Regions from separate parts of the Providencia huaxiensis genome, predicted to be linked through region 1. Evidence: predicted binding sites of a transcription regulator. Region 1 holds the regulator's gene; each other region holds the start of a gene.
The links. The regulator LexA, encoded in region 1, represses DNA repair genes until DNA is damaged. The targets are predictions, from matches to a motif close to TNCTGTATGTACATACAGNA.
Positions count from the first base shown of each region.

Region 1 (3,526 bases):
CCGTGGTCTTGTGCCATTTTCCCAATTGAGACAATCGGTGATAAACGCACAAAGCTGTCACGCCCTAACCATAAAACTGCAAAGAACTTTTGGATACCGTTTAACAGCTTCAGTGGCGGTGCTGGAGTATGGCCTTCACGCCCAGGTGAACGCCCAAACATCACGGATGCAGGTAGCATTTGAATATCTAGATTTGGATTGTTTTTGTGCAAATCTAAATAAGCATGGAATGTTTTTACTGAATCCTTACGTGGATTCGGTGAATAATAGCGAAAAACACGTGGGCCATCATCGATAAAAACGTAAGCCGGAAGCTTCGTTCCATTGATATCATTGTCGACTAGCGGGTCTGGCAGACCGATAGCTAAGCATTGATGCCGTAGCGTCAGGAGGTCAGACTTCGAATGATAAGGTAATACGTACAGAGTTGGCCTGTTGACATCAAGCTGCAACTCAGTGACGGGATCCGAAGGAATTAGTTTACTTTTTACCAATAATTTAAGTGGCAAATTCAACGTGTTGTAATATATTTTACGCCATAGTGACATAAATGATTATAGCCTCTTGTTAACAATGCTGTGCAATCATACCAGAAATACCTGGTTAGATCTGTTACTGACAATTCACTTTGACCGTAAAAATCGATTATTGTTTGTATTTTTTAAGGAATAAATATGGCGAGTCAAGTTAAGGGGTTCACGCGAGTGATTAAAGCGGCAGGATATTCCCTTAAAGGTTTGAAAGCTGCTTGGGTTAATGAGGCAGCATTTAGGCAGGAATCAGTTGCAGCAATCATCGCAATTTTTATCGCATTTTATTTAGATATCAGCTATATAGATAGGATTTTGTTAGTGAGCTCAGTTGTGCTGGTGGCAATAGTCGAATTATTGAATAGCGCGGTAGAGGCTGTAGTTGATCGTATTGGTAGTGAGTATCATGAACTTTCAGGAAGAGCTAAAGATATTGGTTCTGCTGCAGTATTTGTGAGTATCGGTTTAGCGCTGTTCATTTGGGCGCTGGTATTATGGCAGCGTTATTTTTCTGGTTAAGGTGTTTGGTTACTTAATCGGGCAAAAAGAGAGTAAATCGATAACAAATGCTTAAATTGCGCGATTTAACTGTTTCAAATCTTCATTTACCTGTATATACTCACAGCTTGACTGTATAAACAAACAGGGGAACGGAATGAAAGCACTGACGGCTCGACAACAGCAGGTTTACGATCTGGTGCGAGATCACATTTCGCAGACAGGTATGCCACCTACACGTGCTGAGATAGCAGCAAGCCTTGGTTTTCGTTCGCCTAATGCGGCAGAAGAACATTTAAAGGCCTTAGCACGTAAAGGGGTTATTGAAATCGTTTCAGGCGCATCCCGAGGTATTCGTCTGCTTCTTGAAGAAGAAACCGAAGATCAGGGGTTACCTCTGATTGGGCGTGTTGCCGCTGGCGAACCATTATTAGCGCAGGAACATATTGAGAGCCACTATCAAGTTGACCCGGAGCTGTTTAAACCACATGCAGATTTTTTATTGCGTGTGAACGGGATGTCCATGAAAGATATTGGCATTATGGATGGCGATCTATTAGCTGTGCATAAAACGCAAAATGTACATAACGGGCAAGTTGTTGTCGCTCGTATCGAAGATGAAGTTACGGTTAAACGTTTTAAGCAACAGGGTAACCGCGTTGAATTAATAGCAGAAAACCCAGAATTCGAACCTATTGTTGTTGATTTACGTCAGCAAAACTTCACTATTGAAGGTTTAGCTGTTGGGGTTATCCGTAACAGTGATTGGTATTAATTTCCGCTAGTAGCCAGCTGTCATGGTAGGTTACACCCGGGAATGACTATTGCAGGCAGATTTCATTGCTTTATTTTGAGGTCTGCCTGTTTTGTTTCCTTCCTTATATTTTTTCTCTTCTCTCTTCTCTCTTCTCTCTTTTGTATTCATCAAACTATTTAGCAATACAGTAATTTATTTCTTTTTTGATGCTATAGGTTGTTCGTGGTTATGATGACAATGTTCATGATCTTGGCAGCTATTCACTTCGTCACAACTTCTGCATAAGCCATGGTTTTCCACCACGGTATGTCTTAAGCGGAATTGGTGTTCGTCGGCTAAATTAATAATGGCAGCTTCTATTGTTGTACAGTCACTTTCCGTTACGCTTCCGCAATGGTCGCAAATCAACATAACAGAGATATGGCTTGGGTTATCAAAATGATGGCAGACGACATAGCTGTTTGTTGATTCAATTTTATGGATAAAACCTTGCTCCATTAAAAACTCAAGGCCACGATAAACCGTAGGGGGTTTAGCTTGAGGTTCAATTTCACGTAGTAAGTCGAGTAAATCATAAGCGCTGATTGCACCATGTTGTTGTGCTATCAAGCGCAATACCGTTTCTCTTTGTGGTGTCAACCTGACGCCTCTTGACTGGCAAATATGTTCAGCCATCGCAAGAACTTTTTTTTCACTCATCTTTTCCATTTTACTGACCCACCCGTTGAAAAATGCAAATGTTTACTGTTCACAAGTTTATCACAGTTTCTTGAACTATAGAGAATCAAGAAATGAAAGCATTACCATCAAAAAATTTTAACCTTGCTAAGTATTTTTTTGATTAATAAAGAAAGTAAATGAGGGTAATAAAAAATATAAAAAATGATATTTAAAATTAAACAGGAAAAATAGAAACAAATATTAAACAAATGCATGATAAAAGCGCAACGCATTGCGAACAATTAATTGAAATATTCCGTTTCAATTTGATGCAATTTCAATTAAGACTTATCTTAACCTCACTTTTCAATATTCTTTTTGTCGCTTCTTTTCTGTCTTGTTTGGATTTTAATTGCGGTTTTTCTGTTATTGTTTGGTTTTAATATCTATCTTTGTCGATAAGTATAGATTTAAATTCCGATATAAATCTATCTGTAATTTGACATATTTTGAGATATTTGTAAGTGAAAAATGAGGGTTTTATATAAGTTTTTCTAAGTAATAAATTTGAAATGTATATTTTGATAGCGTTTTGATTTTATATTTTGTTGCTTTTGAATTTACTAGTTGTTTATTCTTTGTTAACTCTAATTATGTGTCTGTTTTGACAATAAATATCGGTTATGTAGAATTGACATCAGAAAGTATCGGAAGGCATGTGTAAAAAGTCATTTTCTATTTCTATGTCAATTTTAGCGAATTACCCCTCATGGGAATAATTAATATTGAATAGAAAATAAAGAATTAAAAATTTAGGTATTTTAAAAATTATAGATGAAAGGGATCTTATTTATATATTCACCTCTAATCTGAATGAAATTAATGATGTTGGATGACTGAAGAATTTCACTGTTAAGTAATCAAAAAAATAAAACTGATTCCTTATCAATAAAAATCAGAAAAGAGGCAGCTACTTCCTACTCATTTAAAGGAAATGTTTATGAAACTGAATAAATTAGCGTTAACTCTGGCTTTAGGTTTAGGTGTTGGAATTTCTGGTGTTGCAGTGGCTGAAGATCCA
Region 1 is NZ_CP031123.2:4,299,544-4,303,069, forward strand. Features, by position in the region: gene plsB (glycerol-3-phosphate 1-O-acyltransferase PlsB) at 1-548, opposite strand, end outside; gene CYG50_RS21595 (diacylglycerol kinase) at 675-1,049, shown strand; gene lexA (transcriptional repressor LexA) at 1,186-1,803, shown strand; gene zur (zinc uptake transcriptional repressor Zur) at 1,978-2,493, opposite strand; gene CYG50_RS21610 (fimbrial protein) at 3,446-3,526, shown strand, end outside.

Region 2 (3,526 bases), 1.3 Mb from region 1:
TAACAGGGCAACTAATGTGACAGGTAAACCCATCGCAGGCAGTACAATTAACGCTGCGAAAGTTGCACCGCCACCGACACCAGCAACACCCGCTGAACTGATAGTAACGATACCAACGAGTGTCGCTATCCATAGTGGGTCGAATGGATTAATACCCATTGTTGGCGCGACCATCACGGCTAACATTGCAGGATAGATACCCGCACAACCATTTTGACCAATTGTTGCACCAAAGGATGCAGAGAAACTAGCAATCGATTCAGGGATACCAAAACGACGTGTTTGTGTTTCAATATTCAGTGGAATACTTGCAGCACTTGAACGGCTAGTGAATGCAAAGGTTAAAACTGGGCCTGCTTTCTTAAAGAACTTAATCGGGTTCAAGCCTGTTGTCGCAACTAAAATGCCATGTACAACAAACATAATGCCTAATGCAACATAGGACGCAATAACAAAAGTTCCTAGGTTGATGATGTCATGTAAGTTTGAACTTGCTACGACTTTAATCATCAGCGCCATTACACCATACGGCGTTAAACGCATGACTAAGCGAACTAATTTCATTGCCCAAGCTTGCATAACATCAATCGCTGCTAAGGCTTTTTCACCACGTTCTTTATCGTCTTTAAACAATTGTAGTGCGGCAACACCCAGGAAGGCGGCAAAAATAACGACACTAATAATTGATGTTGGGTTTGCACCCGTTAAATCCGCAAATGGGTTTTTTGGAATAAACGATAAAATTAGTTGAGGTACGGTTAAGTCGGAAACTTTCCCAATATAGTTGCTTTCTATTGCAGATAAACGTGCTGTTTCGGATTGACCTTGAACTAAGCCTTCCGCAGTTAAGCCGAATAGATTGGCAATTAAAATACCCACTAACGCTGCAATAGCGGTGGTAAATAACAAGGTGCCAATTGTTAAAAAGCTTATTTTACCTAGCGAAGATGCTTTATGTAGCCTTGCCACCGCACTTAGTATTGAAGCAAATACCAATGGCATAATCACCATTTGTAATAGCTGCACATAACCATTTCCGACAATATTAAACCACAGAATGGAGTCTTTTACCGTTTGGTGGCCACTACCATACACGAGGTGCAGTACTACTCCATAGGCAACACCGAAAACCAGGCCAACTAACACTTTTTTAGATAGGCTCCAGCCTTTAGCCCCTAGTTTTGCTAACAGTATTAGTAGTGCTACGAAGCCGAGCACATTAATAATTAGAGGAATATTCATTCCGAACTCCAAATCATATTTTTATAAGGTATGTTACTTGCCCTTTAGTCCTTATTGGTTATAAGGATTTAGTTGCTTCAAACAACTGGTTATATGTTATCAGCTGATAAAACACATTTCTTATATCAAAAAGTAATAAGATAGTATTATTCATACTTACATTATATTACAAAACTATAATTTATGTGGGGAGATATGTATCTATTTGATTATGAATATATTTTATAATCACATCAATATGACTATAAAAATCGAATTGATAACCAGCAGGTAACAAGCAGGCACAAACAGTCAAAACAATGGCGACAAAGCGTTCTCCACGTTGGCTATTTTTACCGCGGATCATGGGAAAACAAAAACGCTGGGGGAGTGGCCATAGTAACGGTACTCCCGAAGGCGTGAGCATATCGGCGACGAGATGACTGATATAACCCAATAAAAAGGCTTGGATAATATCAGCTGGGATTGCCCATTCAGAAGGTAGCCATTGATAACAAGAAATCATCAAGAGAAACCATGCAACTAGGCTATGAGTAAACCCCCGGTGCCCACACAGTTTGGATATGGGTAATGAAAAAATCCGCAGTAGTCGACCAGGAATTGAAGAAGGGTGGTCAATATCGGGCAATAATGCGCCTAATAAGGCCCCTGGAACCATGTGCAGCCAATCACCATGAGCAATCTCTGGGGTGATTTGAAGTTTATGAGCCATTATCAAAGAGGCGACGGAAAAAAGCAGATGCCCTTCAGCTGTCATGGTGGATAAAATACCATCTGTTTATCTATACAGTTGATTGGCAGTATAAAGTGTTTGAAAAGAATATGATAGTAGTAGAAAGGTAAAAAAACTCTTATTTATTAGCAGATAAGGGAAGAGTTTTATAATCTGACACAATTCCCCTACCTAAGTTAGATAGGGGAGAACACTTATTAGGCACACAAAGTATTTTTAACGTAAATGTTCAGCTTTTAAGTCATTCAATGAGGCTAATTTGATATCCGCTAAACCAAAGCGCGGGTCATTAAAATGCTTGCTATCAGGTACCACAATTGAACGCATTCTGGCGGCTTTTGCAGAAATCATACCGTTAAATGAATCTTCTAATGAAACGCAATTGACTGGTTTAGTCGATAACTCAGCTGCTGCTTTAAGATAAACTTCAGGATGAGGTTTACTCAAAGGTAAGTCAGACGCAGAAATAACCGCAGAGAAATAGTCACGAATATCCAGAAGGTTTAATACTTTTTCCAACATATACAAAGGAGAGGCGGAAGCCAGTGCAATTTTTAAATCCATTGAACGGCAAAGTTCCATGGCATGCTGCACGCCAGGTAGAATAGGGCGAGTTTCTTCAACTAAGCCAACAACACGGTCAATGATACGTTGTGTGGCTTCTTCTTGGCTACATCCTTGCCAAGGGGAGGCGTGGTACCAAAGCTCCACCACATGGTCAATACGTAAACCTAAAGTATCAGGCAGGGTATCTGCAATTGAAACGTCGACACCCAATTGTGAAAAAATCTCAAGTTCAGCCTGTGCCCAAAACGGTTCCGAGTCGATCAGTAAACCATCCATATCAAAAATGACCGATTGGATGGGAAGATTATGGTACATGTCAAAACTCCATTCATGTCGTATCTATTAACGAAGGAGCAATGATATCAGTAAACTGACCTCAAGCGTATTACTTGAGTTAGTATTAAAACAATATTGAAGGATATTCGGACTGCATGAAGTAGAAATATCATGATAATGAATAACCACACTATTTTGATTAGTCTGAAAGTCTAAACATTGTTATCAATTATGAATTGAAATTTGGAGGCAATGAATATTTTCAGCTATGATTAGCCTTGAGAAATCATTGTAAAAACTTATCAAAAATAATAACGCTGAGGAAAAGCAGTAATGAATTACCATAATGCCAATTATGTCGCAGTCGGCAAACGTATTCTGGGTTGGGTTGTTTTTCTGTTAGCATTAATTTCGACATTGGTGTCTTTAATTAAATTGGCTGGCATGAAGGGGCTCGCAGGTGAAGGGGTCAATGCGGTCGCTAATGATTTTATTAAATTAATGGCGGAAATGACTCGTCAAACTACACCATTCCTAAATTTCTTTTGGAATAATTCACCAGTACCTCAAGTCGCTAATGGGTTTTCCGGCAGTAATATCAGTTTTATCATCATCTTTATTTTTATTTTTGTTGGGCTGGCGCTTAGTGCATCAGGTTTGCGCATGTACCGACAAATTAAGTTTATTCGTGAAAGTTTAGAAGATCAC
Region 2 is NZ_CP031123.2:1,038,932-1,042,457, forward strand. Features, by position in the region: gene CYG50_RS06185 (L-cystine transporter) at 1-1,242, opposite strand, end outside; gene CYG50_RS06190 (metal-dependent hydrolase) at 1,424-1,999, opposite strand; gene hxpB (hexitol phosphatase HxpB) at 2,192-2,857, opposite strand; gene CYG50_RS06200 (YniB family protein) at 3,152-3,526, shown strand, end outside.
Region 2: CYG50_RS06190 (metal-dependent hydrolase) is a predicted target of LexA. The motif match lies at 2,015-2,034, and genes of this name have one in related genera.

Region 3 (3,526 bases), 2.3 Mb from region 1:
TAAAAGTCAGGTAAAAATCCGACATGGTTACATTAGCTTTTACCCTTCTTTTTTAGGATTTATCATCCTGCAGATCACCTTCAACAGCTTCCTGCTCTACCCTTTCCGCTTCCTCTGCTGCACGCTTAGCTTCTTCTTGCGCTAATCGCTCCGCTTCTAGCTTAGCGAGTCCTTCTGCTCCAGCTTGCTTTTGATTGTAGAGTGAGTTGGATGGCATGTTTACACGAACAATATATTGGCGTATGGCGTAATAAACCAACGTTTTTTTGCTCATAGCTTCATTGAACTGCTTATGGTAAATCGCCAGTATCGTCGGCAAGGCCTTGGCCTCACTTTAATTAATAAACTAAAAATGCAGAGTAAATCCCAAAAGATTTTTACTTCTACAAATCAATCGAATACAGCAACTCAACACCTCTTAATAAAAGCTGGCTTTATTCCTAGTGGCTACATTGAAAATTTAGATGATAATGATCCCGAACTTATCTATTGCTATATACCTGAGTAAAACCATCTACATAATGAACTATAATAGCGTTTTATTCATCACAACCGTTTGTAAGATATGATTAAATTGCTGATACACTTCTTGAGCTATCACTTCTGGATAGCTTAATACGCTAAGCTTATGTGGCTTATTTTTTGGGTAATAACTTGGGTGTGCGTGAGCATATTCGTTTTGCTGAAAACCGCAATGTTGATAAAAAGACCAACGTTTTTGACTCACATCATCAATAATAGGATCGATTTCTAGGATCACTTTGCCTACGTCATGACAAAACTGCTTTAATACCCTTTGCCCATAACCTTGCCCTCTTAATACAGGGGAAATAGCAAAGTGTTCAATATAATAATAATCTTCGATTTTCCAACACCCAATAAAACCAATGAAAATATCATTTTCTTTGAAATTGAGTAAATAATAGTCACCATGATTTAATATTGCATCTCTTCCTTGATAGCTTCTTTGTTCATACAATGGAAAAGCTGTGTCATACAACTGGTTAATCATTGCTATCGCTTGGCTATCTTCACTTGAAACTCTTAAAGCATATAACATTTAATTGTAACTCACCTTCATAGAATATACTTTCTAGGATACCTATTTTAATTTTTCTGACAATTATTTTATCAAGCATCTATAATATTAACCTACTGTTTTAACTTGATATTATTTTTTCACTCTATTCACTGCTAAAAATATTTATGCCTCTATATTGACTTTTTTGCCTAATAGTTCTAAAAATACTGTATATTAATACAGTCTTCATTAGAGGCTATCATGTTACGTATCGAAGTTTTATTTGATAAGAACGCTCCACAAAAACCGAGTTCAGTTGTTTTGCAAGCACTTGAAACTGAGATTTTACGCAAACTTCAAAACCAATATCCAGATATGGTAACGCGGGTTGGGTTTAGCTCACAACAACGCGTTAATATCTCAGGAACAAAAATAGCGGAGGATAAAACTCGTATTGAAGAAATACTGGAAGAAATATGGATGGATGATGGTTGGATCCCAGAAGAAACAACAGTGGATTAACCAAATACTTAAAGGAATGTTTCCTTATAGTGTAACATTCCTTTTTCTGCACCTAAAATTAGAAATTAAAACAGACACTTGACTCACCACCTCATATCTAAATTTTACTCCCTGTTAATCAGCCAATTTTATGTCGAAGAAAGGCTTTAATCTCTTTCACTGGATTCAACTTTTTATTTTTTGCATTAGTTGCTCTAACCTGAGAAATACAGTTATTAACATCCACACAAGTAGGGATTTCATTCAACGTTATTGTTGATAAACTAACTACCGGCCTATTATTGAAATCTTTTCCAATAAAAATCAAAGCAAGTGCGATTGCTACTATAAATAATGGCACCTCATAGAATGCTTGTTTCATTATCAATGCTCTTATTGTTTGAGTGATGGACTCATAATAAACAGTCTATTTTTTTGTACCTTAAAAAAGGGTTAAACCAACCTTAAGATATGCTTAAATCCACTTCAAACTTGAATTGTTCGTATTGTCTGACGCTCATTGCCTGCTTATACTTGTTAGTAGAGGTGATGATATGAATATCCTATTAGTCGAAGATGATCTTCAATTGGGAAAAGCGCTATGCCGTGGGTTAGAACTTGCAGGTTTTAACCCTTGTTGGGTCAGGCTACTTGCTGATGCAAAATTACAACTCGCATCTCGCAATTTTGATTTAATGCTTTTAGATTTAGGCTTACCTGATGGCGATGGTCATGATGAACTGATTACTTGGCGTAATATGGGAGAAACGATCCCAATAATAATTCTCACGGCAAGAAATCAAATGGATAACTTAGTTTCTAGCTTAGATTCAGGTGCTGATGACTTTTTAACAAAACCATTTGCTATGCCTGAGCTTATTTCTCGAGTAAAAGCCGTTAGTCGCCGTATGGCAGGTTTCTCATCTGAAATATGGCAATTGGGTAACCTACAATTAAATCCTCTTAATCACCAAGTCACCCTTAATGAGCAATTGTTGCTGCTCTCTGGGAAAGAATATCTATTGCTCTACGAACTAATAAAAAATGCAGATAATGTTGTCAGAAAAACGGATTTAGAGCAGCGCCTATTCGGATTAGATGATGTGGAAAGTAACTCTTTAGAGGTTCACATTCATAATTTACGCCGAAAGATAGGTAAAGACCGCATAATTACTATCCGCGGTATTGGTTATTTATTAAAAAAAGAAGTGCCGATAAGTGAAAGTTAAATCATTTTTTATTTATACCTTTGGGCTACAAATTAGCTCAGTTATTTTCCTTTGGTTATTATTAGTTGGCTGGCTACAGTTTTTTTATTGGCCCTCAATTCATGATGAGCTAAATGAACAACAAAGTGTCATCACCCAAGGGTTTGCTAAGACACTTGATGTGGTTGCTGATAAGCCAGAATATTTCAATAAAATAGCTGATAACCTACAAGAACTTTATTCTGCTGCGATGGAAAGTGGCGATGACATTAGTTATCGGCCTTTTATGGTTGTTAGAGATAAACAAGGGAATGTCTATTACCGAAACAGTGACAAATTACATATTCCATCGCTTAAATCTGTCTCTGAGCTCGCAGCATTACATAAAGACTGGCATTTTACTTCTGCATGGAATGATCAAGAAACTTTCGAAGTTGTTATTGCAGAGTCTTATAGTGACCGTAAATCCTTATTAGGTAACCCTGCCGAAGGCACAGCCATTCCTCTCGCGTTTATTTTGGGTATTATGTTGTTAGCAATATTAATTACCGCTTATTTTAGTCTGCGGCCTTTAAGACAATCTGCAAAACTCATCTCTAGCCGTCAGCCAGGTAATTTAACTCCAATAGAAACGAAGGAACAATACAAAGAAATTCGCCCTATTATTGATGCAATAAATAACCTCATGTCTCGTGTTGATGCTGCAAATCAACGTGAAAAGCGCTTTATGGCAGATGCCGCACATGAATTAAGAACCCCCATAGCGGCTGTTATTGCTCAATTACATTTATTGATG
Region 3 is NZ_CP031123.2:2,002,104-2,005,629, forward strand. Features, by position in the region: gene CYG50_RS11090 (hypothetical protein) at 53-319, opposite strand; gene CYG50_RS23640 (GNAT family N-acetyltransferase) at 236-508, shown strand; gene CYG50_RS11100 (GNAT family N-acetyltransferase) at 527-1,060, opposite strand; gene CYG50_RS11105 (DinI-like family protein) at 1,283-1,543, shown strand; gene CYG50_RS11110 (hypothetical protein) at 1,662-1,904, opposite strand; gene CYG50_RS11115 (response regulator) at 2,077-2,751, shown strand; gene CYG50_RS11120 (sensor histidine kinase) at 2,741-3,526, shown strand, end outside.
Region 3: CYG50_RS11105 (DinI-like family protein) is a predicted target of LexA. The motif match lies at 1,247-1,266, and genes of this name have one in related genera.

Region 4 (3,526 bases), 860 kb from region 1:
ACTTTGTACTTCAAATGGGTATCTCTTCAATGATTTCAACCAATCCCCTTCTGTGATAATCACTGGGTTTGTTACTGGTGGAAACGCAATTTTATGAATATGGACCTGAGTTAAGTATTCCCCTTTGAGGTCTAACCCCTCAGCAAACGATTGTAAGCCAATTAAGGCACTAGCTTGCCCTTGGTTAATTCTTTCGCAATGTGTTTCAACTAACCGGTAGCGAGGTTGATCTCCTTGGACCAAAAGCTGCAAGCGCAAATCTTTTACGTGTTCGAGAAAGCCTTCCATCGCTCTTTGGCTACTAAATAAAACCAATACTCCACGATGAGTATTTTGAGTAAATTGCTCACGGAAAAATACCGCCATTTCTGCTAAGTGTTCAGCTTCATTATTGATAGTTGGCTCATATTCCATTTTAGGAATAATAATTTTACCCTGCTCAACATGGTTAAAAGGGGAAGACAATGTCACAAAGCGGTCATCACTTTTTTCGGATAGCCCTGTAAGTTCCATAAAACGTGAATAACTGTTCAACGACCTCAGTGTTGCCGAGGTAATGACAATATGAGGTACATTGCGCCATAACAAATGTTGCAACTGCTCACTTACTCGGATCCCCGCACAATGCATAAAGAAACGAGATTGGTTTTTCTCATAACGCCGACTTAACCATTTTGACACAGGAGCTCCTGAACTTTGCTCTAATGCCGCCAGCCGCCATAGCTTCGACATATTTTCAAAGTACCCCATAGCCCTGCTAGTCACAATAATGGAACGATGTAAGCGAACGATATCTTGTTTCGCAGTTTGTTCCGTTAAATCATTTAAGATAGCTTCAGCCAGCCCTTGTAACGCATCAGTCTGCTTGAACAACACCTGACAGCTTAATTGCATTGCTTCAGGTAACACACCTAGTGGAAATAAATATTCAGTTTCTTTTGATGTTTCTGGTAATAATGCATTCGCTAATAATGAGAAATCGCGAAATGTTTCCCGTAATTTTTCTGCATGTTGCTGTAACCGTTCAGGATTAGCAAGCTTTGGTGGCTTCACTGGACGAAATTGGCTCATATATTGCCCAACATGCTGAATAAAGCTATCAAGCTGTGCCGTTAATTGAACTAACGTAATTTCGCCTTCAACTTCAAGGGCATCCCTCGCAACGTCTGGGACATGGTGGCCTTCATCAAGCACTAATAATAAGTTTTTCGGGTCCGGCAAAACCGACTCACTCTCCATTGCGGCCATAACCAATGCATGATTAGCGACCACCACATCGGCATCTTCGATTTCCCGCCTAGCAATAAAAAATGGACACCGCTGATAAAATTGGCAATTACGACCCAAACAATTCATTTTATCAGTGCTAACTTTACGCCATAAACTATCACTAAATGCACGTTTGTGGTGATCCCTTAACCCATCCCATGCAAAGCTCTGAAAATCATGCCGCAGCTGCTGACAAATTGCCCGTTCTTCACTATTCGCAATTTCTGTTTTATCTTCCACCAATAACATTAAATCAATTTGTTCGCCTTCTGCTGCGCAGATAGCTTCTAAATTACGAGGACAAACATAACGAGCACGCCCGAATGCACCCGTATATTTTAGATCAGGAATAATTTTGCTTAATAACGGTAAATCTTTGCTATAAATTTGGTCTTGTAGCGCCACATTTGCCGTACTGACTACTAAGGTTTTTCCTTCTTCCCTGCCAACTGCAATTCCCGGTATTAAATAAGATAGCGTTTTCCCCACCCCTGTAGGTGCCTCTATGACCAAATGGCGACCATCATCATCCGCTAGGTTTTTTGCGACTTGCGCGATCATCTCCCGCTGTGGTGCTCGAGAAACAAACCCGTCAATTTGTACGGATAACCCTTTATACCACTGAGTTATTTGTTCTTTAGTTTTATTTGACAGGGACATAAATTATGCAGGTGACCAAAGTTAAGATGAAAGATAACGAAACCGACAACAATACGAAATAGGAAAAAAAATTTTTTGCCAACCGCTTCGCAAAACTACTGTATTAATACCCATTATACATAAAAATTGGGAAGCTTTTTGCAAAACGCCCATTATGCAACAGAAAAAATAGCTTTTAACTTGTTTGCAACACTCATCCGGTTATACTCTGAGTTCTTATACTATTTTGAATTTTTATCACTAGGCAGGCTATAAAAAATGAAAAAGGTTGTTATCGCACTTTGCGCATTATGTGCTTTTGGTTCTGTTGGCGGTATTGTTTTAGCGGGTATGAACATTTATACACGTTCAACAACTCCCCTTGAACAAGGGCAGCCACAATCCCCTTCAGCACTGCCAGCACCCAATCAAATTCAATAATTTTAAAATAATTTATCAGCCCAGGATGGAGATAGCTTATGTACAACGATTATTTCGTCACCCCACAATGGTTAAATTCACATCTATTTGATGACAACATCGTTGTACTCGATGCATCCTCTCCACCACCGACTGCACCTTATGATTGCCGCCAGCAATATTTAGAAGAACACATTCCTAACGCTCAGTTCTTTCATCAAGACGAAATTGCAGACAAAAGCTGTGATTTACCCCATATGCTGCCAAGTGCCGATATTTTTAGCCAAGCCGTTAGTGCCATGGGCATTGGCAATGACACCCAAGTTATTATTTATTCGCAGAATAATTTATTTTCATCCCCAAGAGCATGGTGGACTTTTACTACAATGGGCTGCAAAAACGTTAAAATTTTAGCTGGTGGTATCGATGCTTGGAAAACTGCTGGGTTTGATGTTCAGTCCGGGGAAGTCACTCCACCAGCTGCGAAACAGTTCCATGCAACACGCAAAGACAGTAATGCACTGAATCGAGAGCAAATGCTTGATATTGTGAATCAAGGCAAAATTCAAATTATTGATGCTCGTGCAGAGCCACGCTTTCTTGCCCAAGCGCCGGAACCTCGTCCAGGCTTGCGTATGGGTCATATTCCTGGGAGCAAAAACGTCCCATGGGATCTTCTCGTTGAAAAGGGTGAATTCAAATCACCAGAGCAACTTAAAGCTATCTTTACTAAACAAGGTGTGGATATCCATGCACCTTCTGTGACGACCTGTGGTTCAGGAATGACCGCTGCGGTGGTATTAATGGCATTAACATTATTAGGTAACCAAAACGTACGTTTGTATGATGGTTCATGGGCCCAATGGGGGCAAGATAACGGCCTGCCAATTGAGTCGTAGCCTCCCCACCGCCATAAGAATATAAGCCACTTAATATTCAAGTGGCTTATAGAATAAAGATTTATCAAGTAGAGAAAATAGCTATTTGGCAAATATCCCAGCTAAGAACAGCACGACTATCGCTCCGATAACCGCGACAACAAAGCTACCAAAGTTGAAGCCATCAACTTTTCCTTTACCAAAGAAAGTGCTGATGTAACCACCCACAACAGCACCAACAATCCCCAACACGGTGGTCATAATGAACCCCATGTGGTAAGTACCCGGCATCAGCCACTTAGCTAAAACACCAGCAATTA
Region 4 is NZ_CP031123.2:585,627-589,152, reverse strand. Features, by position in the region: gene dinG (ATP-dependent DNA helicase DinG) at 1-1,929, opposite strand, end outside; gene CYG50_RS22865 (YohO family small membrane protein) at 2,188-2,349, shown strand; gene sseA (3-mercaptopyruvate sulfurtransferase) at 2,388-3,227, shown strand; gene CYG50_RS04125 (GlsB/YeaQ/YmgE family stress response membrane protein) at 3,309-3,526, opposite strand, start outside.
Region 4: dinG (ATP-dependent DNA helicase DinG) is a predicted target of LexA. The motif match lies at 2,026-2,045, and genes of this name have one in related genera.